Regions from separate parts of the Sphingobium sp. SG1 genome, predicted to be linked through region 1. Evidence: riboswitches for the same ligand, from Rfam matches in the RefSeq annotation. Region 1 holds a riboswitch; each other region holds the start of a gene.
The links. A riboswitch is a leader RNA that binds a small molecule or an ion and turns the genes downstream of it on or off. The one in region 1 is predicted to bind cobalamin.

Region 1 (5,522 bases):
ATGACCGAGGCACCAGCGCGGACGATCTCGATGCCCAGCAGCCAGCAGGCGGATCAGGGAGCCTTCCGGCCTCTCGCCCCGTCGCATCAGCAGGTTCATCTTGGTCATACCGGAACTGTCGGGCCGCCAGGGCTGCCGGTGCCGCGCCGCTATATATCGGGCAGCCCGGCTACGGCCCCCATATGGACGGTGACGGCGATGGCATCGCCTGCGAACCATATCACGGGCGATGAAATAGACGCCCCTCGATATCATCCGCGATCATGCCCCGTCTGAGCAATCGCCCCGATCATAATCGCCAGGCCGACCACCGATCGACACCAGGGCGGCCACATGTTCCATTTATAGTGCGTCAACGAGAAGCCGCGCCACTGTCGAAGCAACGCGGCCTCCACACTTAAAAGCCAGCCTTGATGCCTAGCGCGTAATATTTGGGTCCGGCATTACCCTTGATGCTGAAGCGGGGGCCGAGCGGCAATCCAACCGTTCCATAAGGACGGACCTTATCACTGCTAAAGCGAACCCCGCCGCCAATCTCTGCGAAATGGGGGATCGAATAGGTGGCTTCGATCTTGCCGTAGGCCTTTACTGCCGTATCGTCACACTCGCTGTCTTTCGCGAACTGCCCCGTCTGACTATCCCGGCAGCGAGTCTGACCATTGCTGAAAGTATCCTCATAATAGCGATCATTGTCGCCCTTGTAGATGAAGGCACCCACTATAGGACGCAGAGCGAAGCGTCCGGCGGTTAAGGTGTAGCCAATGCCAAGCTCTCCACCCCAACGGTCGTGAGCGCGAGCAGCATTGGCCTCGATCATGACATCATTTGCCATAGCCGGAGCGCAAGGAAATGCGATTGCAGCAGCAATCGCTACAGCAGTATATTTCTTAATAAACAATATTACCCCCATAGCGCGAAATGCGCGGGGCGCCGATTAGAACAACACCTTCTGAAAACCAACCTTATTTCATACGGCTTTCAGCCGATAATCTCGCGGGGACTTAATCAACGCGAGACGTTCCGCGCAGGAACGGGACGAGGGCGCGTGAGCCCATGTCCTAGAACGCCCTTGCCTCCCTAGAAATCATTGCCGGTCCAGCAGGATCGTCGCGCGGATGATCGCTGCAAGACATCGCAACGGTTCGAATCCGGGCGCGTCCCTCGAACCAGGGCTACACCCAGGCGCTCCAGCCTGATAACGATGCTGCCATCGGCAGGCGCGAATCACGCGAAATCGGGGTAGCTTCAACGCTTCCCTCCCTCTCCGCCACGACTTTCCTGAGTCACGGTTTGTTCGTAATTTTTTGAACGAAAGTCGCTTTTACGGCTCTTTTTCTACAAAGCGACACTACAAAGATGCGATTGATAATGCATGTTCGAGCTCAGGCTTGAGCGCAATATCCTGCCGTGCCCACGCCGATAGGTGCACCGGATACCGTCGCTGCGCGATGCGCCCGTGATAGCTGGATGGGGCGTACTGTACGTCACCTCATCCTCTTCGCTTATTTCTACCCTGTGGCGCATTTGATATTGGCGCAGATGATCGAGGTCGACACGGATATGCGTCCGGGCGGTCCTGTCTGTCTATATTCCATATCTTGGCGAAGCCCGATGTTTCGACTAGGGCATCATCGGTGCGCCGGTTCATGCTGGTGCATTGCATAACTGACGCCGGTGTTCCGCAAGGAACTTAATCGGGAATGCGGTGCGGGGGCCTGGCCCCTTATTCCGCGGCTGTCCCTGCAACTGTAAGCGGATAGCGCGATGCACGAGCCCATGAGGGCAGCCACTGGACAGAGCGTCCGGGAAGGCGTGCATCCCGCAACGACCCGCGAGCCAGGAGACCTGCCGGCGTTTCGGTCGCTCTTGTCCTGACCCAGGGGTTGGTCATGGCACGGTCTTTCTTCCGTCTGGGCGGCGAAGCGTGTGGCTGGGGCTGCACGGCCGCGTGGTGTCGGGCGCCTGTCGCGCCTGCCTGCCGCCTCGCGCCGACCGGCGATGCCGGCAAGCCCCGCCTGGTTGCGTCCCGGCGCGCGGAGGATGTGCCTGTGAGCCAGACCGGCGCGGGCAGGGATAGGGCGACCGCGAACCATGCGGTGGCCCGCGGACCGGCCGTTCGGGGCTGGTGTCCTGACGCCTGGCGCCCGATGGCGGCGGGCGACGGGCTGATCGTGCGCGTGAAGCCGCGCCTCGGTCGTCTTTCGGCCGCCGACCTGGCGGCGCTGGGCGAAGCGGCGATCGCCCATGGCAACGGCCTGATCGACATGACCCGGCGCGCCAACCTCCAGATCCGTGGTGTGCGCGACGATAGCTGGCGCCCCTTGCTCGACCGCCTGCTCGACCTGGGCCTGGTGGACCGCGATGCCCGGCGCGAGGGCGCGCGTATGATGATGGTCGCGCCGGACTGGCGCGAAGGCGACGACAGCCATCGCATCGCCAGCCAGTTGCTCGATCGCCTGGACGAACTGCCGGACTTGCCGGGCAAGATGGGCTTCGTGATCGATGCCGGCGCCGCGCCGCTCCTGTCCGGCGAAGCGGGGGATTTTCGCATCGAGCGGGCGCGGGACGGCGGCCTGATCTTGCGCGCCGAGGGGCGGGCACAAGGCGTGCCGGTGGACAGCGGCGGCGAAGCGGATGCGCTGCTCGCGCTCGCCCGATGGTTCGTGGAGAGCAACGGCGCGCGCGCGGGGCGCATGGCCCGGCATGATGCGCCCCTGGCGGATTGGGCAACGGGCACGACAGAGGCGGCGTCGCCACGCCCGCGACTGGTCCCCGGCGCATGGGATGGCGGCTTGGCCTATGGCCTTCCCTTCGGCCGGATCGATGCGCGGCATTTTCTCGACGCGCCGGCCATGCGGCTGACCCCGTGGCGCATGCTGCTGGCCGAAGGACAACTGCCCGGCCTGTGCGCCGACGCGGCCGACCCGCTGATCCATGTGGAGGCCTGCCCCGGCGCACCTGCCTGTCCGCAGGCGAGCGTGGAGACGCGCGATCTCGCCCGCCGGCTGGCGCCCCATGTGGCGGGCCGCCTTCATGTCTCCGGCTGCGCCAAGGGCTGCGCCAGTTCGATGCCGGCCGATGTCGTGCTGACGGGGCGGGACGGGCGCTACGACCTGGCCTTCCATGCCCGCGCAGGATCGGCGCCCGTCCGTCCTGACCTCACCGCCACCGACCTTCTTGCCCATTTCGGAGCCTGTTGATGCCCCATGATTATGAGAGGGACGGCGCGGCGATCTATCGCCAGTCCTTCGCCACCATCCGCGCCGAAGCCGACCTCGGGCGCTTTGCTGCCGAGGAGGAACCGGTCGCAGTGCGCATGATCCATGCCGCGGGCATGGTGGACCTTGCGGGCCATATCCGCTTTTCGCCGGGCTTTGCAGCGGCGGCGCGGCAGGCCCTGATCGCAGGGGCGCCGGTGCTGTGCGATGCGCGCATGGTGTCGGAAGGGGTCACGCGCGCGCGCCTGCCCGCCGACAATGCCGTGCTCTGCACCCTGCACGACACCGCCGTGCCGGACATGGCGCGGGCGATGGGCAATACCCGATCCGCCGCCGCGCTGGAATTGTGGCGGCCGCATCTTGCCGGGGCACTGGTTGCCATCGGCAATGCGCCCACGGCGCTGTTCCACCTGCTCGACATGCTGGAAGATCCGGCCTGTCCGCGTCCCGCAGCGATCATCGGCTGCCCGGTCGGCTTCGTCGGCGCGGCGGAATCCAAGGCCGCTTTATGGGCGGCGCAGCCCGTGCCCTGCTGCGTCGTCGACGGGCGGTTGGGCGGCAGCGCGATTACGGTCGCGGCGATCAATGCGCTGGCGAGCCGCGCGGAATGAGCGGCACCGTCTATGGCGTGGGCCTCGGCCCCGGCGCGCAGGACTTGCTGAGCGTGCGCGCCGACCGGCTGGTGCGGAGCGGGCGGCATGTCGCCTATTTCCGCAAGGCCGGCCGGCCGGGGCAGGCGCGCCGCATCGCGCAGGGCATGCTGCGGGACGATGCGATCGAACTGGCGATGGAATATCCGGTGACGACCGAAATTCCGGTCACCGATCCGCGCTATAACGACTGCCTTGCCGCCTTCTATGCCGATTGCACCGGCCGGCTGCTGGCGATCGCGGAGGCGGGCGAGGATGTGGTCGTCTTGTGCGAGGGCGATCCCTTTTTCTACGGCTCCTTCATGCATCTGCACAGCCGGTTGGCGGGGCTGGTCCCGGTCGAAGTGGTCCCCGGCATCATGGGCATGTCGGGCGCGTGGAATGCGACCGGCCTGCCGATCACCTGGGGTGACGATGTGCTGACCGTCGCGATGGCAACCCTGCCGGAAGAGGAACTGGTCCGCCGCATCCGCGATACCGACGCGCTGGTGGTGATGAAGATCGGCCGGCACCTCGCCAAGCTGCGCCGCGCGGTGGCGGCGGCCGGGCGCAGCGATGAAGCATGGCTGGTCGAACATGCCGCCATGCCGGAACAGCGCGTGACCCGGCTGGCCGATGTCGACAGGGTCACGCCCTATTTCTCGATCCTGCTGATCCACGGCCAAGGGCGCCGGCCATGAATCTTGCGGCGGGAGAGGGCGGCTGGATCGCGATCGCGGGGCTTGGGCCGGGGGACGAAGCGCTGGTGACGCCGGAGGTCGACGCCGCGCTGGCTGCCGCGACCGACGTGGTGGGCTATATCCCCTATGTCGCGCGGGTCGCGCCGCGTGCGGGGCTGGCGTTGCATCCTTCGGACAATCGGGTGGAACTGGACCGGGCGGCCCATGCGCTGGAGCTGGCGGCGCAGGGGCGGCGGGTCGTCGTCGTCTCCTCGGGCGATCCGGGCGTCTTTGCCATGGCGTCCGCCCTGTTCGAGGCGCTGGAGGCCGGACCTGCCCACTGGCGCGACATCGACATTCGCGTGCTGCCCGGCATCACCGCGATGCTGGCTGCTGCGGCGCGTGCGGGCGCGCCGCTTGGCCATGATTTCTGTGCGATCAACCTGTCGGACAATCTCAAGCCCTGGTCCCTGATCGAAAAGCGGCTGCGGCTGGCGGCGGAGGCGGATTTCGCCATGGCCTTCTACAATCCCCGCTCGGCGTCCCGGCCGGAAGGGTTCGTGCGCACGCTGGCGCTGTTGGGGGAACTTTGTGGCGATGCACGCCCGATCCTCTTCGCCCGCGCCGTGACCACCGCGCAGGAGACATTGCATATCGTGCCGCTGGGGCAGGCGCGGGCGGACATGGCGGACATGCGCACCATGGTGATCGTCGGGTCGAGCCGGACCCGCATCATCGAGCGCGCGCGCGGGCCGATCCTCTACACGCCGCGCGGCATCCCCGACGAGGCGGCGGGATGAGCGATCCAGTCGAGCACATCCTCGGGCCGGTGGAATTCCTGCCGGTCGGGCAACGGGGGGCGGTCGATCATCAGCACGCGCAGGCCCAGCGCGCGCGCGGCGTCCAGCTTGGCGGCCGCGCCCGTGCCGCCGGCATTTTTGGCGACGATCAGGTCGATGCGATGATCCCGCAGCAGGCTTGTGTCGTCCGCCACC
Region 2 (5,522 bases), 190 kb from region 1:
CGGATCGCCGCGACGGCGGTGGCGCAGGCGCCGGTGCCGCAGGCGCGGGTGAGGCCGGCGCCGCGTTCCCAGACGATCAGGCGCAGATGCTGCGGGCCGACGACCTGCGCGAAATTGACGTTCACGCGGGCGGGGAAGAGCGGGTCATGCTCGATCAGCGGGCCGAGGCGTTCGAAATCGACCGCGTCCAGATTCTCGACGAAGAAGATCACATGCGGGTTGCCGACATTGACGGCGGCCGGCGCGGGCAGGTCTTCCCAACTGGCCGACATCGTCAGCGTGTCCATCGGATAGCCAAGCGGGATCGCGTCCCAGTCGAAGCGGGGCGCCCCCATATCGACGCTGGCGCCGCCGTCCACGCCCTTGGCGTCGAGCAGCCCGGCCCTGGTGCGGATCAGCACGTCCTTGCCGACGAACAGCGGCACGCAGCGGGTGGCATTGCCGCAGGCTTCCACTTCCGAACCGTCGGAATTGAAGATCAGCATCGACACGTCGGCCTGATCGCCGGCTTGCGGGGAGCCGATGACGATCAACTGGTCGCAGCCGATGCCGGCATGGCGATCGGCAATGGCGCGGGCGCGCGCCTCCGTCATCGCGACCGGCGCCTGGCGCGCGTCGATCACGACGAAATCATTGCCCAGACCATGCATCTTGGAAAAGCGGCTCATCATGGCGCCGCATTTAGTGCGGGACGGGGCAAAAGACCAGCGGTCAGGCGTTCGGGCCGCCGATGATCGCGGCATAGGCGGCCGGATCGACATTGGCGCCGGAGATGACGAGGGCGGTGGCGCCGTCGGTCGCTGGGGCGAGGCCGGCGAGCATGGCGGCGAGCGCGACCGCGCCGCCCGGTTCGACCACCAGCTTGAGCGTGGTGAAGGCGAAGCGCATCGCGTCACGTACCTGATCGTCGCTGACGACCAGGCCGCCGGCGAGCAGGGCGTGGTTGATCGGGAAGGTCAGCGTGCCGGGGCTGGGCGCCAGCAGCGCATCGCAGATGCTGCGTGCGTCGGGCGAGACGCTTTCCCGCACGCCGCTGGCGAGCGAGCGAGCCGTGTCGTCGAAGCCGGCGGGTTCGACCGCATAGACGCTGATGTCGGGGCGGGCGGCCTTGACCGCCGTGGCCGTGCCCGCGACCAGCCCGCCCCCACCGCAGCAGACGAGAATCTGTGCGAGGTCGGCGCCGGCGGCCTGGGCCTGGTCGAGTATTTCGAGGCCGATCGTGCCCTGGCCGGCGATGATGAAGGGATCGTCGAACGAGGGGACCAGCGTTGCGCCGCGTTCGGTGGCCAGGGCGGTGGCGATTGCCTCACGGCTCTGGGTGAAGCGGTCATAGGGGACGACCTCGGCGCCGAGCGCACGGGTGTTGGCGGTCTTGATCGCCGGGGCATCGGCCGGCATCACGATCGTGGCGGGAATGCCGAGCAGGCGCGCGGCAAAGGCGACGCCCTGGGCATGATTGCCCGAGGACCAGGCGACGACGCCCGCCGCCCGCTCCGCATCGTTCAGCCGGGCGAGGCGGTTATAGGCGCCGCGGAACTTGAACGATCCGCTATGCTGGGCGCCCTCGAACTTCACCAGCACGCGCCGGCCGCACAAATCGTTGAGCGCGGCATTCTCGATCAGCGGGGTGCGGACCGCCGCCGGCGCGATCAGCCGCGCGGCATCGGCGACGTCGGCGGCAGTGATAGCAAGCGAATCGGTCATGTCGGCTCCTTGGGTCAGAGGCCCCTGCATAGCCGCCCGCCGGCGCCGCGCAACGATCCGCCGGGGCGATCCGGGCCCGCTTGGCAGGGCTTGTGCTTTGGCTTATGGGGGCCGCGCGCCGGGGTGATCGAAAGCCCCGGACGCGCATGATCGCGCCGGTGCCCGCATGGGCTGAAAACGGGAATGCGGTGCGGGGGGCGCAGCCCTTCCAAATCCGCGGCTGTCCCTGCAACTGTAAGCGGTGAGCGCGATGCGCAGGGTTCCCAAGCTCTTCAAAAGGGGAGGGCCGGAACCGGCCACTGGACCGACAGGTCCGGGAAGGCTGGCGCATCGCTGCCCTGACCCGCGAGCCAGGAGACCTGCCGGCGTCTGGTCGCTCTTGCCCTGGCCCAGGGGATGGCCATGGCGCGGTGTTTCCGTCGAGCGACGCCCATGGCGGCCGGGGCCGCATCGGTGCGTGGGGCGGGGCGCTGGCGTCTTCCCGATCCTCACGCAGCGACCGTTCGCGCGGACGCCCCGGTTCCAAATCGACGGACGCCGGGGGACGATAAAATGAAGATGTTGGGGATTTCGCTGATCGCGCTGCTGGCCGCTACGCCGGCACTGGCCCAGGATCTGGCACAGGATGACGATATCGTCGTCACCGCTTCGGGCATTGCGCAGCCGCGCGACGAGGTTGGCCAGGCGATCACGGTGATCGATGCCGACACGATCAGAACGCGCCAGGCGGTCGATGTCGTCGACCTGCTCGCCACCACGCCGGGCGTCCGTTTCAGCCGCAACGGCTCCACCGGCGGCGTGACCGGCGTGTCGCTGCGCGGGGCGGAGACGACCCAGACGCTGGTGCTGATCGACGGGGTCAAGGTCAACGACCCGAGCGGCATCGGCGACGGCTATGATTTCGGCCATTTGCTGACCGGCAACATCCGCCGGATCGAAGTGCTGCGCGGCTCCAACTCGGTCGTCTATGGCAGCCAGGCGATCGGCGGCGTGGTCAATGTGATGACCGGCGCGCCGAGCGAGGGTTTCGAGGTCAATGCCTCGGCCGATTATGGCTATAGCGACACGCTGAATGCCAAGGCCGATGTGTCCGGCACGCGCGGCGCGGTGTCGGGCGGCGTCGGCGTCGCCTATTTCAACACCGATGGAATTTCCTCGGTCGGCCGGTCGTTCGGCGGCGTGGAGAAGGATGGCTATGAGAATATCGCCACCAACGCCAAGCTGAAGATCGCCTTTTCCGACACGCTCAGCCTCGACCTGCGCGGCTATTATATCCATGCCGATCTCGACTATGACAGCTTCTTCGGCGCGCCGGCCGACAGCAGCGATGTCAGCAAGCTGGACCAATATGTCGGCTATGCCGGGATCAACCTGGCGCTTCTGGACGGCAAGCTGACCAATCGTGCCGCCGTGACCTGGATGCGCAACGACCGCGACTATTATTTCGTGCGCGGCACCGACCCGGATTATGGCTATTCGGGTACCAATCTGCGCTTCGAATATGAGGGCGTCTATGCCCCGGTGGATCAGGCCAGGCTGATCTTCGGCTATGAGCATGAGCGGCCGGACTATGAGTATTTCGGCTTTGGTGACATAGCGAGCGCGAAGGCGAACATCGACAGCGTCTATGCGCTGGCGGTGGTGAAGCCGCTTGCCGGCCTCGCCGTCACCGGGGGCCTGCGCCATGACGATCATAGCCAGTTCGGCGGCGCGACCACCTTTGGCGCCAACGCCAATTACACGCCCAACGCCGGCGCCACCAATATCCGCCTCTCCTATGGCGAGGGGTTCAAGGCGCCGTCGCTCTATCAGCTCTACGACACCTATAGCGGCAACAGCGCGCTGCGGCCGGAACGGTCGAAAAGCTATGATATCGGCTTCGACCAGAGCCTGGACGGGGACAAGGCGGTGCTGTCGCTGACCGCCTTCCGGCGCGATACCCGCAACCAGATCAACTATGATTATGCGACCTACATCTATGGCAATCTGGACCGGACCCGCGCCAAGGGCGTGGAAGCGACGCTGACGCTGAAGCCGGTCGAGGCGGTGACGGTGGCGGCATCCTACAGCTATGTCGATGCGCGCGATCGATCGGGCGGGGCCACCGACGGCAATCGCCTGCCGCGCCGCGCCGCCAATGCGGTCAGTGTGTCGGCCGACTATCTCTGGTCCTTCGGCCTGTCGACCGGCGCGGCACTGACCATGGTCGGCGACAGCTATGACGACACGGCCAACGCGCGCCGGCTCGACGGCTATGCGCTGGCCGGGCTGCGCGCGTCCTTCCCCGTGGGCGATCATCTGGAAGTCTATGGCCGGATCGACAATCTGTTCGATGCGGATTACGCCACCGCCTATGGCTATGGCACCTATGGCCGGTCGGCCTATGGCGGCGTGCGTGTCCGCTTCTAAGGGGCGGCGGCATCCTCTGTTGCTGCCGGGGCTGATCGCCCTGCTGCTGGTCGCGGCGATCGCGTCGGTCGCGCTGGGATCGGTGACGATGGCGCCGGCCCGCATCCTGGCGGTGCTGGCGGGCGGCGGCGACATGGTGGCGCGGGCGATCATCATCGACCTGCGCCTGCCGCGCATGGCGATCGGCCTGCTGGTCGGCGGCATGCTGGGTCTGTCGGGCGCGGCATTGCAGGGCTATCTGCGCAATCCGCTGGCCGAACCCGCCGTGCTGGGCGTGTCCAATGCGGCGGCGCTGGGGGCGGTGATCGCACTCTATTTCGGCCTGTCCGAACTGCATCCGATGGCGTTGCCGCTGCTGGCGATCGTCACTGCGCTGGCGGCGATCGGCGCGCTGTTCCTGCTTGCCGGGCCGTCGGAAAGTCCGCTGACGCTGATCCTGGCCGGGATCGCGGTCGCGACGCTGGCGGGGGCGGGGATCAGCCTGGCGCTCAACCTGTCGCCCAATCCCTTTGCCGCGATGGAGATCATGAGCTGGCTGATGGGGAGCCTGGAAAATCGCAGCATCGACCATCTGCTGCTGGCGCTGCCCTGTATCGCGGTCGGCGCGGCCCTGCTGCTCTATGACGGGCGCGCGCTCGATGCGCTGACCCTGGGTGAGGATGGCGCGCGGGCGCTGGGCGTCGACCTGTCGCGGGCGCGGCTGCGGCTGATGGCGGGCGTCGCGATCGGCGTCGGCGGCGCGGTGGCGGTGACGGGATCGATCGGCTTCGTCGGCCTGATCGTGCCGCATCTGGTGCGGCCGCTGACCGATCGCTCGCCCTCCGCGCTGCTGCTGCCCTCGATGCTGGGCGGCGCGGTGCTGCTGACCCTGGCCGATATCGGCGTGCGCGTCATCCCGACCAGCAGCGAATTGAAGCTGGGCGTGCTGACCGCGATGCTGGGTGTGCCCGTCTTCCTCATTCACCTGATGCGGGAGCGGCGGCTATGGTGACCCTGTCGACCGAGCAACTGGACGTCCGGCTGGGCCGCCATCTGGCAGTGCGCGGCGTCGACCTGACCATGGCGCCGGGCCAGTTGATCGGCGTGATCGGCCCCAATGGCGCGGGCAAGTCGACCCTGGTGCGGGCGCTGCTGGGGCTGGTGAAGCCGGCCGCCGGACGCGCGCTGCTGGACGGCACGCCGGTCGAGCGGCTGTCGCGCCAGGCGGTCGCGCGGTCCATCGCCTATCTGCCGCAGGGCCAGACCTTGCACTGGCCCCTGGCGGTAGAGCGGCTGGTGGCGCTGGGGCGCTTGCCGCATCTGGGGCCGCTGTCGCGCCTGACCGCCGACGATGAGGCGGCGATCGAGGATGCGATGGTCCGCGCCGACGTCACCGGCTTCAAGGGCCGGATCGCGACCGAATTGTCGGG
Region 3 (5,522 bases), on a different contig from region 1:
CGCCGCTGCGCTATGACCTCACCCGGTTCAACACGATCAACACGGTCAGTTTCGACCATCCCGACCCGTCGATCTTTACGGTGCTGACCTCGCCCAGCGAGACGCCGGGCACCGCCAATATCGATTTCGTCATCTTCCCGCCGCGCTGGATGGTGGCGGAGGACACGTTCCGGCCGCCCTGGTTCCATCGCAATGTGATGAGCGAGCTGATGGGCCTGATCCAGGGTGAATATGATGCCAAGGCGGGCGGTTTCGCGCCCGGCGGCGCGTCGCTGCACAATGGCATGGCTGGCCATGGCCCCGACCGTGCGAGCTATGACAAGGCGATCGCCGCCGACCTGGCGCCCCAGCGCATCGCCGACACCATGGCCTTCATGTTCGAAAGCCGCATGGTGCTGCGCCCGACGCGCTGGGCGATGGAAAGCCCGCTGCTGCAACCCGATTATGATGAATGCTGGTCCGGCTTCCGCAAGGCCCAGCTTCCCCCGATGAACGAGACCCCATGAGCTATTGGCACATAGACGAAACCCATGATTCGGCCCGCACGAGCTGGGTCGACAGCGCGCAGGATCATGGCGACTTTCCGATCCAGAATCTGCCCTATGGCCTGTTTTCGCCCGCAGGCGCTTCGCCGCGCGCCGGTGTCGCGATCGGCGACGCCATATTGGACCTGGCCGCCTGTGTCGGCGCCGGGCTGATCGATTGCGCGCCGCTGCTGGAAGGGCAGCTCAATGCGCTGATGGCGCTGCCGGTGGCAGAGCGGGTGGCCCTGCGTCGCCGGATCAGCGCGCTGCTGTCGGACCCGGCCCATCGCCCGGCGGTCGAGCCGCTGCTGCATCGGGCGGCGGACTGCATGCTGCACCTTCCGGCGCGGATCGGCGATTACAGCGACTTCTATGTCGGCATCCATCACGCCAACAATATCGGCCGCCAGTTCCGGCCCGACAATCCGCTGCTGCCCAATTATAAATATGTGCCGATCGGCTATCATGGCCGGGCGTCCTCTATCCGCCCGTCGGGCGATCCGCTGGTCCGCCCGCGCGGCCAGCGCAAGCCGCCCGAAGCCGATGTGCCGGTGGTCGGCCCGACTGCCCGGCTCGACTATGAGCTGGAACTGGGTGTGTGGATCGGCGCCGGCAATGATCTGGGTAGCCCGATCCCCATCAGCGAGGCGGCCGATCATGTCGCCGGCTTCTGCCTGCTCAACGACTGGTCGGCGCGCGATTTCCAGGCGTGGGAATATCAGCCGCTCGGGCCCTTCCTGGCCAAGAATTTCCATTCGACCATTTCGCCCTGGGTGGTGACGCCCGAGGCGCTGGCGCCGTTCCGCATCGCCCAGCCGCCCCGGCCCGAAGGCGACCCGGCGCCGTTGCCTTACCTTAGCGATGCCGATGATCAGGCTCATGGCGCGCTGGCGCTGACGTTGGAAGTGTATCTCTCCACCCAGGCGATGCGCGACGCAGGCCAGCCGCCGATGCGGCTGAGCCAGGGGCCGGCGAGCAACATGTACTGGACCGTCAGCCAGATCGTCACCCATCATGCGTCCAATGGCTGCAATCTGATGCCCGGCGATCTGCTGGGCAGCGGCACCATCTCCGCCCCGACGCGCGACGGCTATGGTAGCCTGATGGAAATCAGCAGTGGCGGCCGCGAGCCGATCAGCCTGCCATCGGGCGAGACGCGCAGCTTCCTGGAGGATGGCGACGAAGTGACATTGCGCGCGACCGCGTCGGCCCCCGGCCATGTGTCGATCGGCTTTGGCGAATGCCGCGCTATGATCGTGCCGGCGCGATGAGCGATCTCACCCTTCATGGTTATTGGCGGTCGAGCGCGAGCTATCGCGTGCGGATCGCGCTGGCCCTGAAGGGCGTCGACTATGCACAGGTCACCCATGACCTGCGCAGTGGCGCGCAGCGGGCGCCCGACTATCGGGCGCTGGCGCCGCAGGGGCTGGTGCCCGCACTGGTCGATGGCGACAGCGTGCTGACGCAGAGCGGCGCGATCCTTGAATGGATCGAGGCACGCTGGGCGCAGCCGGCCTTGCTGCCCGCTGACCCCGGCGATGCCGCGATCGTCCGTGCCATGGCCGGCATCATCGCCTGCGATATCCATCCGCTCGGCAATCTGCGCGTGTTGCAGGCGCTGCGGCAGGATTTCGGCGCCGATGAGGATCAGGTCCGCGCCTGGATCGCCCGCTGGACCGGCGAGGGGCTGGCCGCGCTCGAAACATTGGTCGCGCGCCATGGTGGCACCCATGCCTTCGGCGACGCGCCCAGCTTCGCCGACTGCCATATCGTGCCCCAACTCTACAATGCCCGGCGCTTCGGCGTCGACCTGACGCCCTTTCCGCGGCTGTGCGCCGTGGACGCGGCGGCATGCGCGCTCCCCGCCTTTGCCGCCGCGCACCCCGATCGCCAGCCCGACGCGGACGCATGAGCGACACTGACACGCGCCTGTTCGCGACGCCGGCGGGCGTGCGCCTCTGCCCGATCGAGCAAATCGCCGACGGCAAGGCACGCAATTTCGTGCTGCAGATGCGCGCCGGCCGCTTCCATGGCTTTGCCGTGCGGGATGGTGACCAGGTCAGCGGCTTTGTCGATCAATGCCCCCATGCCGGCCTGCCGCTGGCGCAGCAACTGGACGATTATCTGACCCCGGATGGCAGCCATATAAGATGCAGCTGGCACGGGGCCCTGTTTCGCCGCGACGATGGCGTCTGCGTCGGTGGGCCATGCGTCGGCCAGCGCATCGCACCCTGGCCGCTCAGCATCGCCGATGGCTGGATTGTCACCGCTGCCCAAAGCGACTAGGAACCGGCCCAGGGACGGCGCTTCGCATCGTCCCGACATGATCGCGCCGGTGCCCCCACGGGGGCTTAAAATGGGAAGGCGGTGCGGATGCCATGGCATCCAAGTCCGCAGCTGTCCCTGCAACTGTGAGCGGCGAGCGTGATGAACAGCGCCCTCCCCAGCCGGGAGGGCAGCCACTGGGCCGGACGCTAAATCCTGCGAGGCCTGGGAAGGCCGTTCCTCCCGCTATGACCCGCAAGCCAGGAGACCTGCCGGCGTTTAGGTCGCTCTTGCTTTGGTCCAGGGGATGGCCGGGGCACGGTGTTCCGTCTGAGCGACAGGTTGGCGGCTGGAGCCGCGCGGTCACGCATCTGCGGGCGAACAAGCGCCCGTCCGCGATGCCGGCCGGCCGTGCGTGCGCGCCCGGTTCGCTCCCGCCCCGGTTGCTCCGGCGCGCGAGTATTTGTCATGGCCAACACTGCATCTGCCAAGATTCCGACTACCGTCATCACCGGCTTCCTGGGCGCGGGCAAGACCACGCTGATCCGCCATCTGCTGGAAAATGCGAAGGGGCGCCGCCTCGCCCTCATCATCAACGAATTTGGCGATGTCGGCGTCGACGGCGAACTGGTGAAGGGCTGCAATGACGCCGCCTGCCCCGAAGAGGATATCGTCGAGCTGGCCAATGGCTGCATCTGCTGCACCGTGGCCGACGATTTTCTGCCGACCATGACCGCGCTGCTCGACCGGCCGAGCCCGCCCGACCATATCATCATCGAAACCTCGGGGCTGGCCCTGCCCAAGCCGCTGGTCAAGGCGTTCCAGTGGCCCGACATCCGCACCCGCGCCACGGTGGACGGGGTCGTCGCGCTGATCGACGCCGATGCGGTCGCCGCCGGCCGTTTCGCCACCGACGAAGCGGCGCTGGCCGCGGCGCGCGCCGCCGACCCCAATCTGGACCATGACAGCCCGCTGGAGGAATTGTTCGAGGATCAGCTTGCCTGCGCCGACATGGTGGTGCTGAACAAGAGCGACCTGGTCGATGCCGACACGCTGGCTGCAGTCGAGGCGCAGGTCGATGCCGAAACGCGGCCCGGCGTGAAGATCGTCCGCGCCGCTCATGGTGCGGTCGACATCGGCGCGCTGCTGGGCATCGTCGCCGCGGCCGAGGATGATCTCGACGCCCGCCCCTCGCACCATGAGGCGGAGGGCGAGGATCATGACCATGATGATTTCGACAGCTTCGTCGTCAGTGGCGATGCGGTTGCCGATCCCGACACGCTGGTGCAGGCGCTGTCCGCGCTGATCGCCACCCACGACGTGCTGCGCGTCAAGGGCATGGTCGCGGTCGCGGGCAAGCCGATGCGCCTCGTCGTGCAGGCGGTCGGCCCGCGCATCCAGCATTTCTTCGACCGCCCCTGGCAACCGCAAGAAGCGCGTCGTACCCAGCTGGTGGTGATCGGCCAGAAGGGGCTGGACCGCGCCGCGATCGAGGCCGACATCCAGGCCGTGCTCGGCTGATGCATCTTCTGTCCGCCACGCCGGGAACGATCAGCGACGGCGAGGAGGCGATCGACCTCGACCAGCCGCCCGGCGACATCGTTATCCTGACCGTGGCGGACAGCGATCTGGCCTGTTTCGCCGCTGCTGCCGCGCGCCTGCCCGATGATGCGCCGAGCGTGCGGCTGGCCAATCTGCTGCAGCTCAAGCATCCCTATTCGGTCGATCTCTATGTCGAGAAGGTGATCGCCAAGGCGCGCTTCGTCTGCGTCATCCTGCTCGGCGGCAAGAGCTACTGGCCCTATGGCGTGGACGAGATTGCGCAGGTCGCGCGCGAGCGCGGCATCGCCTTCGCCGCGATCGCCGACGGGCGCGAGGGTGATCCGGCGCTGGACCTCGTCTCCACCGTGCCGGCGGCGATGCGCGAGCAGTTGCGCGACTATCTGCGCCAGGGCGGCACAGCCAATGCGCTGTCCTTCCTGCGCTGCGCCGCTCGGCTGATCGGCGCGGATGCGGGCGAGCCCGACCATCCGCTGCCGATTGCCGACGCCGGCCTCTATCTGCCTGGCCATGACCGGCCCGGCGTGGCCGAATTGCGCGCGACCTGGGTCGAGGGGCGGCCGGTGGCGCTGCTGATCTTCTACCGCGCTTTGGTGGTCGCCGGCACGCTGAGCGCGGTCGATGCGATGGTCGCGGCGCTTGGCGCGCGCGGCTTCAATGTCGCCGCCGTGCATGTCCGTGCGCTGCGCGAGCCGTTCGTGCGCGACTGGCTAGGCGGGCTGCTGGCCGACATCGCGCCCGACATCATCGTCAATTCGACCAGCTTCGCCGCCTCCTCTTCGTCCGAGCCGCGCGTGCCGGGCATCTTGGAACAGGCCGATTGCCCGATCCTGCAGACCGCCTTTGCCGGGGTCGAGGAAGGCAGCTGGCGCGGGTCGGCCCGTGGCCTTGGCCCGCGCGACCTGGCGATGAATGTCGCCCTGCCCGAAGTGGACGGCCGCCTCTTCACCCGCGCCGTCGCCTTCAAGGCGGCCGAGCGGTTCGATGAACGCACCCAGTGCGGCATCGTCGTGCCGCGCGTGGCACCCGACCGGGTCGCCTTCGTCGCCGATCTGGCGCGCAACTGGGCGGCGCTGCGCCGCGCCGCGCCGGCCGAGCGCCGGGTCGCGCTGGTGCTGGCCAATTATCCCAATCGCGACGGGCGGATCGGCAATGGCGTCGGCCTCGACACGC
Region 4 (5,522 bases), on a different contig from region 1:
TGATCCTGCCCTTCCAGATGGATGGCGTGCCGGGCATCAGCTTCCCCGGTATCGCGCCCGGCGAGACCTTCACCTATCGCTTCCCGGTGCGGCAGGCGGGCACCTACTGGTATCACAGCCATTCGGGCATGCAGGAGGCGATGGGCCTCTATGGGCCGATCATCATCGATCCCGCCGGCGCCGATCCGGTGGCCTATGACCGGGAGCATGTGATCCTGCTCGCCGACTGGAGCCCGGTTCATCCGCACAGGCTGCTGCAAAGGCTCAAGCAGATGGGCGGCTATTACAACATGCAGCGCCAGACGCTGGCCGGGTTGCTGGCGGGGAAGGACCAGGCCCTCAAGGACCGCATCGACTGGGGCGCGATGCGCATGGACCCGACCGATATTTCCGACGTCACCGGCGCGACCTACAGCTATCTGGTGAACGGCATGGGCACGGCCGAGAACTGGACCGGCCTGTTCGCGCCGGGCGAGCGGGTGCGGCTGCGCATCATCAACGCGTCGGCGATGACCAATTTCAATATCCGCCTGCCCGGCCTGCCGATGACCGTGATCCAATGCGACGGGCAGGATGTGCAGCCGGTCGAGACCGACGAGTTCCAGATCGGCATTGCCGAAACCTATGACGTGATCGTCCAGCCCGGCGAGGCGAAACCCTATGCGCTGATTGCCGAGGCGATCAACCGGTCGGGCCTGGTTCGCGCCACCTTGGCGCCGCAGGCCGGCATGGTCGCGCCCGTGCCGGCCCGGCGCGCCCGGCCGCTGCTGGGCATGAAGGACATGGGCATGGACATGGGCGGCATGGATATGGGCCAGGACGGGGTGATCGACCTCAGCCAGCCGGCCAATGATGCCATGAGCGGGCATAGCATGAAGATGCGCGACAAGTCGGTCGCGCCGGGCGTGAAAATGGGGCCGGGCGTCGCCACCCTGTCGCCGATGCCGGCCGATCGCACCGCCGACCGGCCGACGGGGCTGGAGGATGTCGACCATCGGGTGCTGACCTATGCCGATCTGCGGTCGCTGACACCGAACACGGACCTGCGCACGCCGACCCGGTCGCTCGACATCCACCTGACCGCGAACATGGAACGCTATATGTGGTCGTTCGATGGGGTGAAGCTGTCGGAAGGGGCCGAGCCGATCGCCTTCCGTCATATGGAACGGGTGCGCGTGACCCTGATCAACGACACGATGATGCCGCATCCCATCCATCTGCACGGCCATTTCTTTGAACTGGTGACCGGCGAGGCGGCGCATAATCCGCGCAAGCATACGGTGAATGTGCTGCCCGGCGGCAAGGTCAGCTTCGACCTCACCGCCGATGCGCTGGGCGACTGGGCGTTCCACTGCCATATGCTGATGCACATGCATGCCGGGATGATGCGGGTCGTGACGGTCCGCCATGGGGAGGATGCAGCATGAAGCTGATCGCGCTCCTGCTGCTCGCCGCCGCTGCGCCGGTGCAGGCCCAGACCATGGACCATAGCCAGATGGACCATGGCGCGATGGGCCACAGTATGCCCATCACCGATGCTGCGATCCCACAAGGCACGGCCCCGCCGGTGCCGACCGATCATGCCGCCGACGCGCTCTATGACCCCACCGCCATGGCCCGCGCCCGCGCGGCAATGATCGCGGAAGGGGGCGGCATGACCTATTCGCAATGGATGCTCGATCGGCTGGAATATCGCGCCGGCAAGGGCGCGGATGGCTATGCCTGGGAGGGCGAAGGCTGGATCGGCGGCGACATCAACCGCTTCGCGGTCAAGAGCGAGGGCGAGGGAGCGTTCGGCGGATCGCTCGAACGGGCCGAGGTGCAGGCGCTCTACAGCCGGGCGATCGACCCCTGGTTCAACCTGCAGGCGGGTGTGCGGCAGGATTTCGGCGAAGGGCCGGACCGCAGCTATGCGGTGATCGGCATCGACGGCCTGGCGCCTTACTGGTTCGAGGTCGGGGCCGAAGCCTTTCTGTCGACCAGGGGCGACGCCCATCTGCGGCTGGAGGCGAGCTACGACCAGCGCATCACCCAGCGGCTGATCCTGCAGCCCGCTGCCGAGTTCAATCTGGCGGCGCAGGATGTGCCCGAACTGGGGATCGGCGCCGGCCCGTCCGATATCGAGCTTGGGCTGCGGCTGCGCTACGAGATTGCCCGCGAATTCGCGCCCTATGTCGGCATCAATTGGGAGCGCAAGCTGGGCGATACGGCCGATTATGCCCGTGCCGCCGGCGATAGGTTGTCGGCCACCAGCCTGGTGATCGGCCTGCGCGCCTGGTTCTGAGAGGCGCTTGCAGCCCGCCTGATATTCGATTATCGATCCCGCCGATCCTGCGCCGCACGGCATGGGATCATGATCGCGCCGGTGTCCCGAAAGGGGCTTAATAGGGAATGCGGTGCGGACGGGTGACTGTCCAAATCCGCAGCTGTCCCTGCAACTGTAAGCGGTGAGCGCGATGTACATGTGCGGACGGCAGAATGACCGATCCGCCAGCCACTGGGCCGGACGCTAAATCCTGCGAGGCCTGGGAAGGCCGTGCATCAAGCGATGACCCGTGAGCCAGGAGACCTGCCGGCGTCTGGTCGCTCTTGCCTTGGTCCAGGGGATGGCCGCGGCACGGTAACTTCCGTCTGAGCGACGAACGAGCGGCTGGGGCCGCTGCGACAAACGCGCGTCGGTTGCCCTTGGGCGCCCGGCCGGCGCGTGTGTCGGACGTTCGCGTGCGTGCCGCTCGTGAAGGTTGCCCCCGCCCGTCGAACGCGGCGCCGGATGGGGGAATAAATGAAGTCCAATATCGTTTCACGGGCCGCTCTGGCCCTTTCGCTTGCCTTTGCCTCGCCGGCTCTGGCCGATGAGGCGGAGGGCGACAGCATCGTCGTCACCGGCACCAGCCTGGAAGAGACGCTGCCGCAGCAACTGTCGCGCTATGGCCATGCCATCGAGGTCGTCACCGATACGCAGATCCGCGATGCCGCCGCGATCGACACCGCCCGCGCGCTCGAAGCGGTGCCGGGCCTGTTCATCCGGTCGCAGTCCGGGCCGTTCAGCTATGTCGACATCGCGCTGCAGGGTTCGCGCACCAAGGATGTGCTGTGGACGATGGACGGCATTCGCCTCAACAACCGCCTTTATGGCGGCACCTCGCCCAACGACACCATGGCCGCCAGCATGATCGAGCGGATCGAGGTGCTGAAAGGCGGCGAAAGCCTGTTCTACGGCACCCAGGCGGCGGCCGGCGTCATCAATGTCGTCACCCGCGATTTCAGCGACGATCTGGGCGGCCAGGTCAATGCCAGCCTCGACAGCTTCGCCGGCACCAGCCTGGACGGCTATCTGCGCGGCGCGATCGGCCAGCATCGCTTCGTCGTCTGGGCCAATCGCAGCCAGTCGGACGGCTATCGTCCCTATGACGTGATGCAGCCCAGCGCCACCGATCGCGCGCGCGGCTATGATCTCTGGTCGGCGGGCATCAAATATCAATATGATATCGCGCCGGACCTGCGCCTCAACGCGCTCTACCAGCATACCAAGGCTGATCTCGACAATATCAGCGCGACGCGGACCAGGCAGAGCCGCAACGACCGGAACGAGGAAGTGGCCAGCCTGCGCCTCGACTATACCGGCGAGGATGGCGTGCAATTCTTCCTCAAGGGCTATTTCCACGACTGGAAGACCGCCTATGTCCAGATCCGCAATCCCATTCCGGCGGGGCCGCCACAGGTCATCTACCCGGCCGGCACTTTCTGGGGCTATCAGGATTATGGCGGCAGCGCGGTGGTGCAGCTCAACATGCTGCGCGGCATCGACACGCTGATCGGCTATGATTTCCAGAGCTTCAACGGCCGCGACGACGTCCTGCTGATCGCGCCGACCGATGAACAGGTCCATGCCGGCATCTTCCAGCTGCGCACCAATGACGAATTGTCGAGCAAGGCGCGGATCGCCGCGGGTCTGCGCTACAATAAGGCGAAGGGATCGGAAAAGACGATCTGGAACGTGTCGGGCCGTTATGATGTCAGCGACGCGCTGTTCGTGGAGGCCAATGGCGGCACCTCCTTCGTGCTGCCCGACGCCTCGCAGCTTTATGGCAATGATCCCTGTTGCGAAGTCGGCAACCCGAATTTGAAGCCCGAGGAGAGCCTGAACCTCAACGCCGCGCTGGGCGGCGCGCTGGCCGGCGGAGCGATCCGCTGGAAAGCGACCTGGTTCAACCGGCGCATCACCGACCTGATCGACACGACCTATGATGATCCGGCCTTTCCGGAAGGCACCTATATCAACGTTCGCGACAAGGTGCGGGCCAGGGGTGCCGAGCTGGAGCTGAACGCCGACCTGACCGGCGGCTGGGGCCTGTCGGCCAGCTACACCTATTCGCGCGTCCGAAATCAGGGCAGTTCGGTGCAGCGCGATCGCAATCCGGAACAATATGGCCGCGCCGCGATCGTCTATGCGCCGGAAACGGGCCGCTTCGGCGCCAATCTGTCGGCCAATTGGGTGGGCGATGTCTGGTCGACCGCATCGGGTTTTGGCCGGATGAACTATGGCAATTATGCCGTGGTCGATGCGGGCGCGCATCTGTGGCTGGATCAGGCGCGGCGCAACCGGTTCGGCATCAATGTCGAGAATCTGTTCGACCGTGATTACGCCTCCACTGGCTATCGCTCGGCGGTCAGCGATGCGGGGGTATTGGACGGCAGCAACAGCCGCTTCCTCTACTTCTACCGGGGCGTGCCGCGCACGCTGCGGGTCAGCTATGGCCTGAGCTTCTGACCATGTTGCGGCCGGTCCTGCTGCTGCATCGCTGGCTGGGCATCATCATCGGCGCCGTCATGACGCTGTGGTGCCTGTCCGGCTTCGTGATGCTTTATGTCGACTATCCGCGCCTGACACCGGCCGCGCAGCTTGGGGGGCTTGCGCCTCTCACCCTGTCGGCCGGGCAAGCGGGCACGCTGCCCGATACCATGGCGCTGTCCGCCGCCCGGATCGAGATGATGGCCGGGCGGCCTTTGTTGCGGGTGACGCCGGCGCTCGATCCGACGCGGACCATCCCGCAGATGCGGGTATCCGCCGGCACCCATGACTGGGCGTCGGGGAAACCGGTCGAGCAGGTCGATCCGCAAAATATCCACAGGGTGGCGCTCGAGTTCGGCCGCAACAGCGCCATTGCCGGCCCGGTCGGGAATATTGCCCAGACCGAGATGGACCAGTGGACGGTCCAGACCTTCCGCCGCAATGCGCCGCTCTACCGCGTCGATTATGCCGATGCGGCCGGGACGCAGGCCTATGTCTCGGGCAAGAGCGGGGAGGTGGTGCAGCTGACCACCCGCTTCCAGCGCTTCTGGGGCTGGCTCGGCGCGGTGCCGCACTGGCTCTATCCCACCATCCTGCGACAGGATGGCGCGTTGTGGAGCCAGGTCGTCATCTGGACCTCGCTGATCGGCTGCTTCCTGACGATCACCGGCCTGTGGGTCGGCATCGCCCGGCTGCGCCGCCGTCGCGATGGCAGCATCGGATCGCCCTA

Region 2: it holds a riboswitch for cobalamin, as region 1 does, so the genes downstream of both, AC0KVN_RS14675 (TonB-dependent receptor plug domain-containing protein) here and AC0KVN_RS15660 (cobalamin biosynthesis protein CobG) in region 1, are expected to answer to the same signal.
Region 3: it holds a riboswitch for cobalamin, as region 1 does, so the genes downstream of both, cobW (cobalamin biosynthesis protein CobW) here and AC0KVN_RS15660 (cobalamin biosynthesis protein CobG) in region 1, are expected to answer to the same signal.
Region 4: it holds a riboswitch for cobalamin, as region 1 does, so the genes downstream of both, AC0KVN_RS11620 (TonB-dependent receptor plug domain-containing protein) here and AC0KVN_RS15660 (cobalamin biosynthesis protein CobG) in region 1, are expected to answer to the same signal.

The regions. Positions count from the first base shown of each region.
Region 1 covers NZ_JBVVOJ010000006.1:250,755-256,276, reverse strand. Annotated here, with positions in the region: gene AC0KVN_RS15670 (excalibur calcium-binding domain-containing protein) at 1-233, shown strand, start outside; gene AC0KVN_RS15665 (hypothetical protein) at 398-898, opposite strand; cobalamin riboswitch at 1,656-1,867, shown strand; gene AC0KVN_RS15660 (cobalamin biosynthesis protein CobG) at 2,148-3,200, shown strand; gene AC0KVN_RS15655 (precorrin-8X methylmutase) at 3,200-3,829, shown strand; gene cobI (precorrin-2 C(20)-methyltransferase) at 3,826-4,548, shown strand; gene cobJ (precorrin-3B C(17)-methyltransferase) at 4,545-5,327, shown strand; gene AC0KVN_RS15640 (cobalt-precorrin-6A reductase) at 5,288-5,522, opposite strand, start outside.
Region 2 covers NZ_JBVVOJ010000006.1:57,697-63,218, reverse strand. Annotated here, with positions in the region: gene dapF (diaminopimelate epimerase) at 1-671, opposite strand, end outside; gene AC0KVN_RS14680 (threonine ammonia-lyase) at 712-1,704, opposite strand; cobalamin riboswitch at 1,844-2,085, shown strand; gene AC0KVN_RS14675 (TonB-dependent receptor plug domain-containing protein) at 2,257-4,113, shown strand; gene AC0KVN_RS14670 (FecCD family ABC transporter permease) at 4,100-5,104, shown strand; gene AC0KVN_RS14665 (ABC transporter ATP-binding protein) at 5,098-5,522, shown strand, end outside.
Region 3 covers NZ_JBVVOJ010000009.1:60,811-66,332, forward strand. Annotated here, with positions in the region: gene hmgA (homogentisate 1,2-dioxygenase) at 1-506, shown strand, start outside; gene fahA (fumarylacetoacetase) at 503-1,795, shown strand; gene maiA (maleylacetoacetate isomerase) at 1,792-2,436, shown strand; gene AC0KVN_RS18430 (Rieske (2Fe-2S) protein) at 2,433-2,810, shown strand; cobalamin riboswitch at 2,841-3,080, shown strand; gene cobW (cobalamin biosynthesis protein CobW) at 3,258-4,310, shown strand; gene cobN (cobaltochelatase subunit CobN) at 4,310-5,522, shown strand, end outside.
Region 4 covers NZ_JBVVOJ010000004.1:182,577-188,098, forward strand. Annotated here, with positions in the region: gene AC0KVN_RS11610 (copper resistance system multicopper oxidase) at 1-1,427, shown strand, start outside; gene AC0KVN_RS11615 (copper resistance protein B) at 1,424-2,284, shown strand; cobalamin riboswitch at 2,347-2,591, shown strand; gene AC0KVN_RS11620 (TonB-dependent receptor plug domain-containing protein) at 2,783-4,771, shown strand; gene AC0KVN_RS11625 (PepSY domain-containing protein) at 4,774-5,522, shown strand, end outside.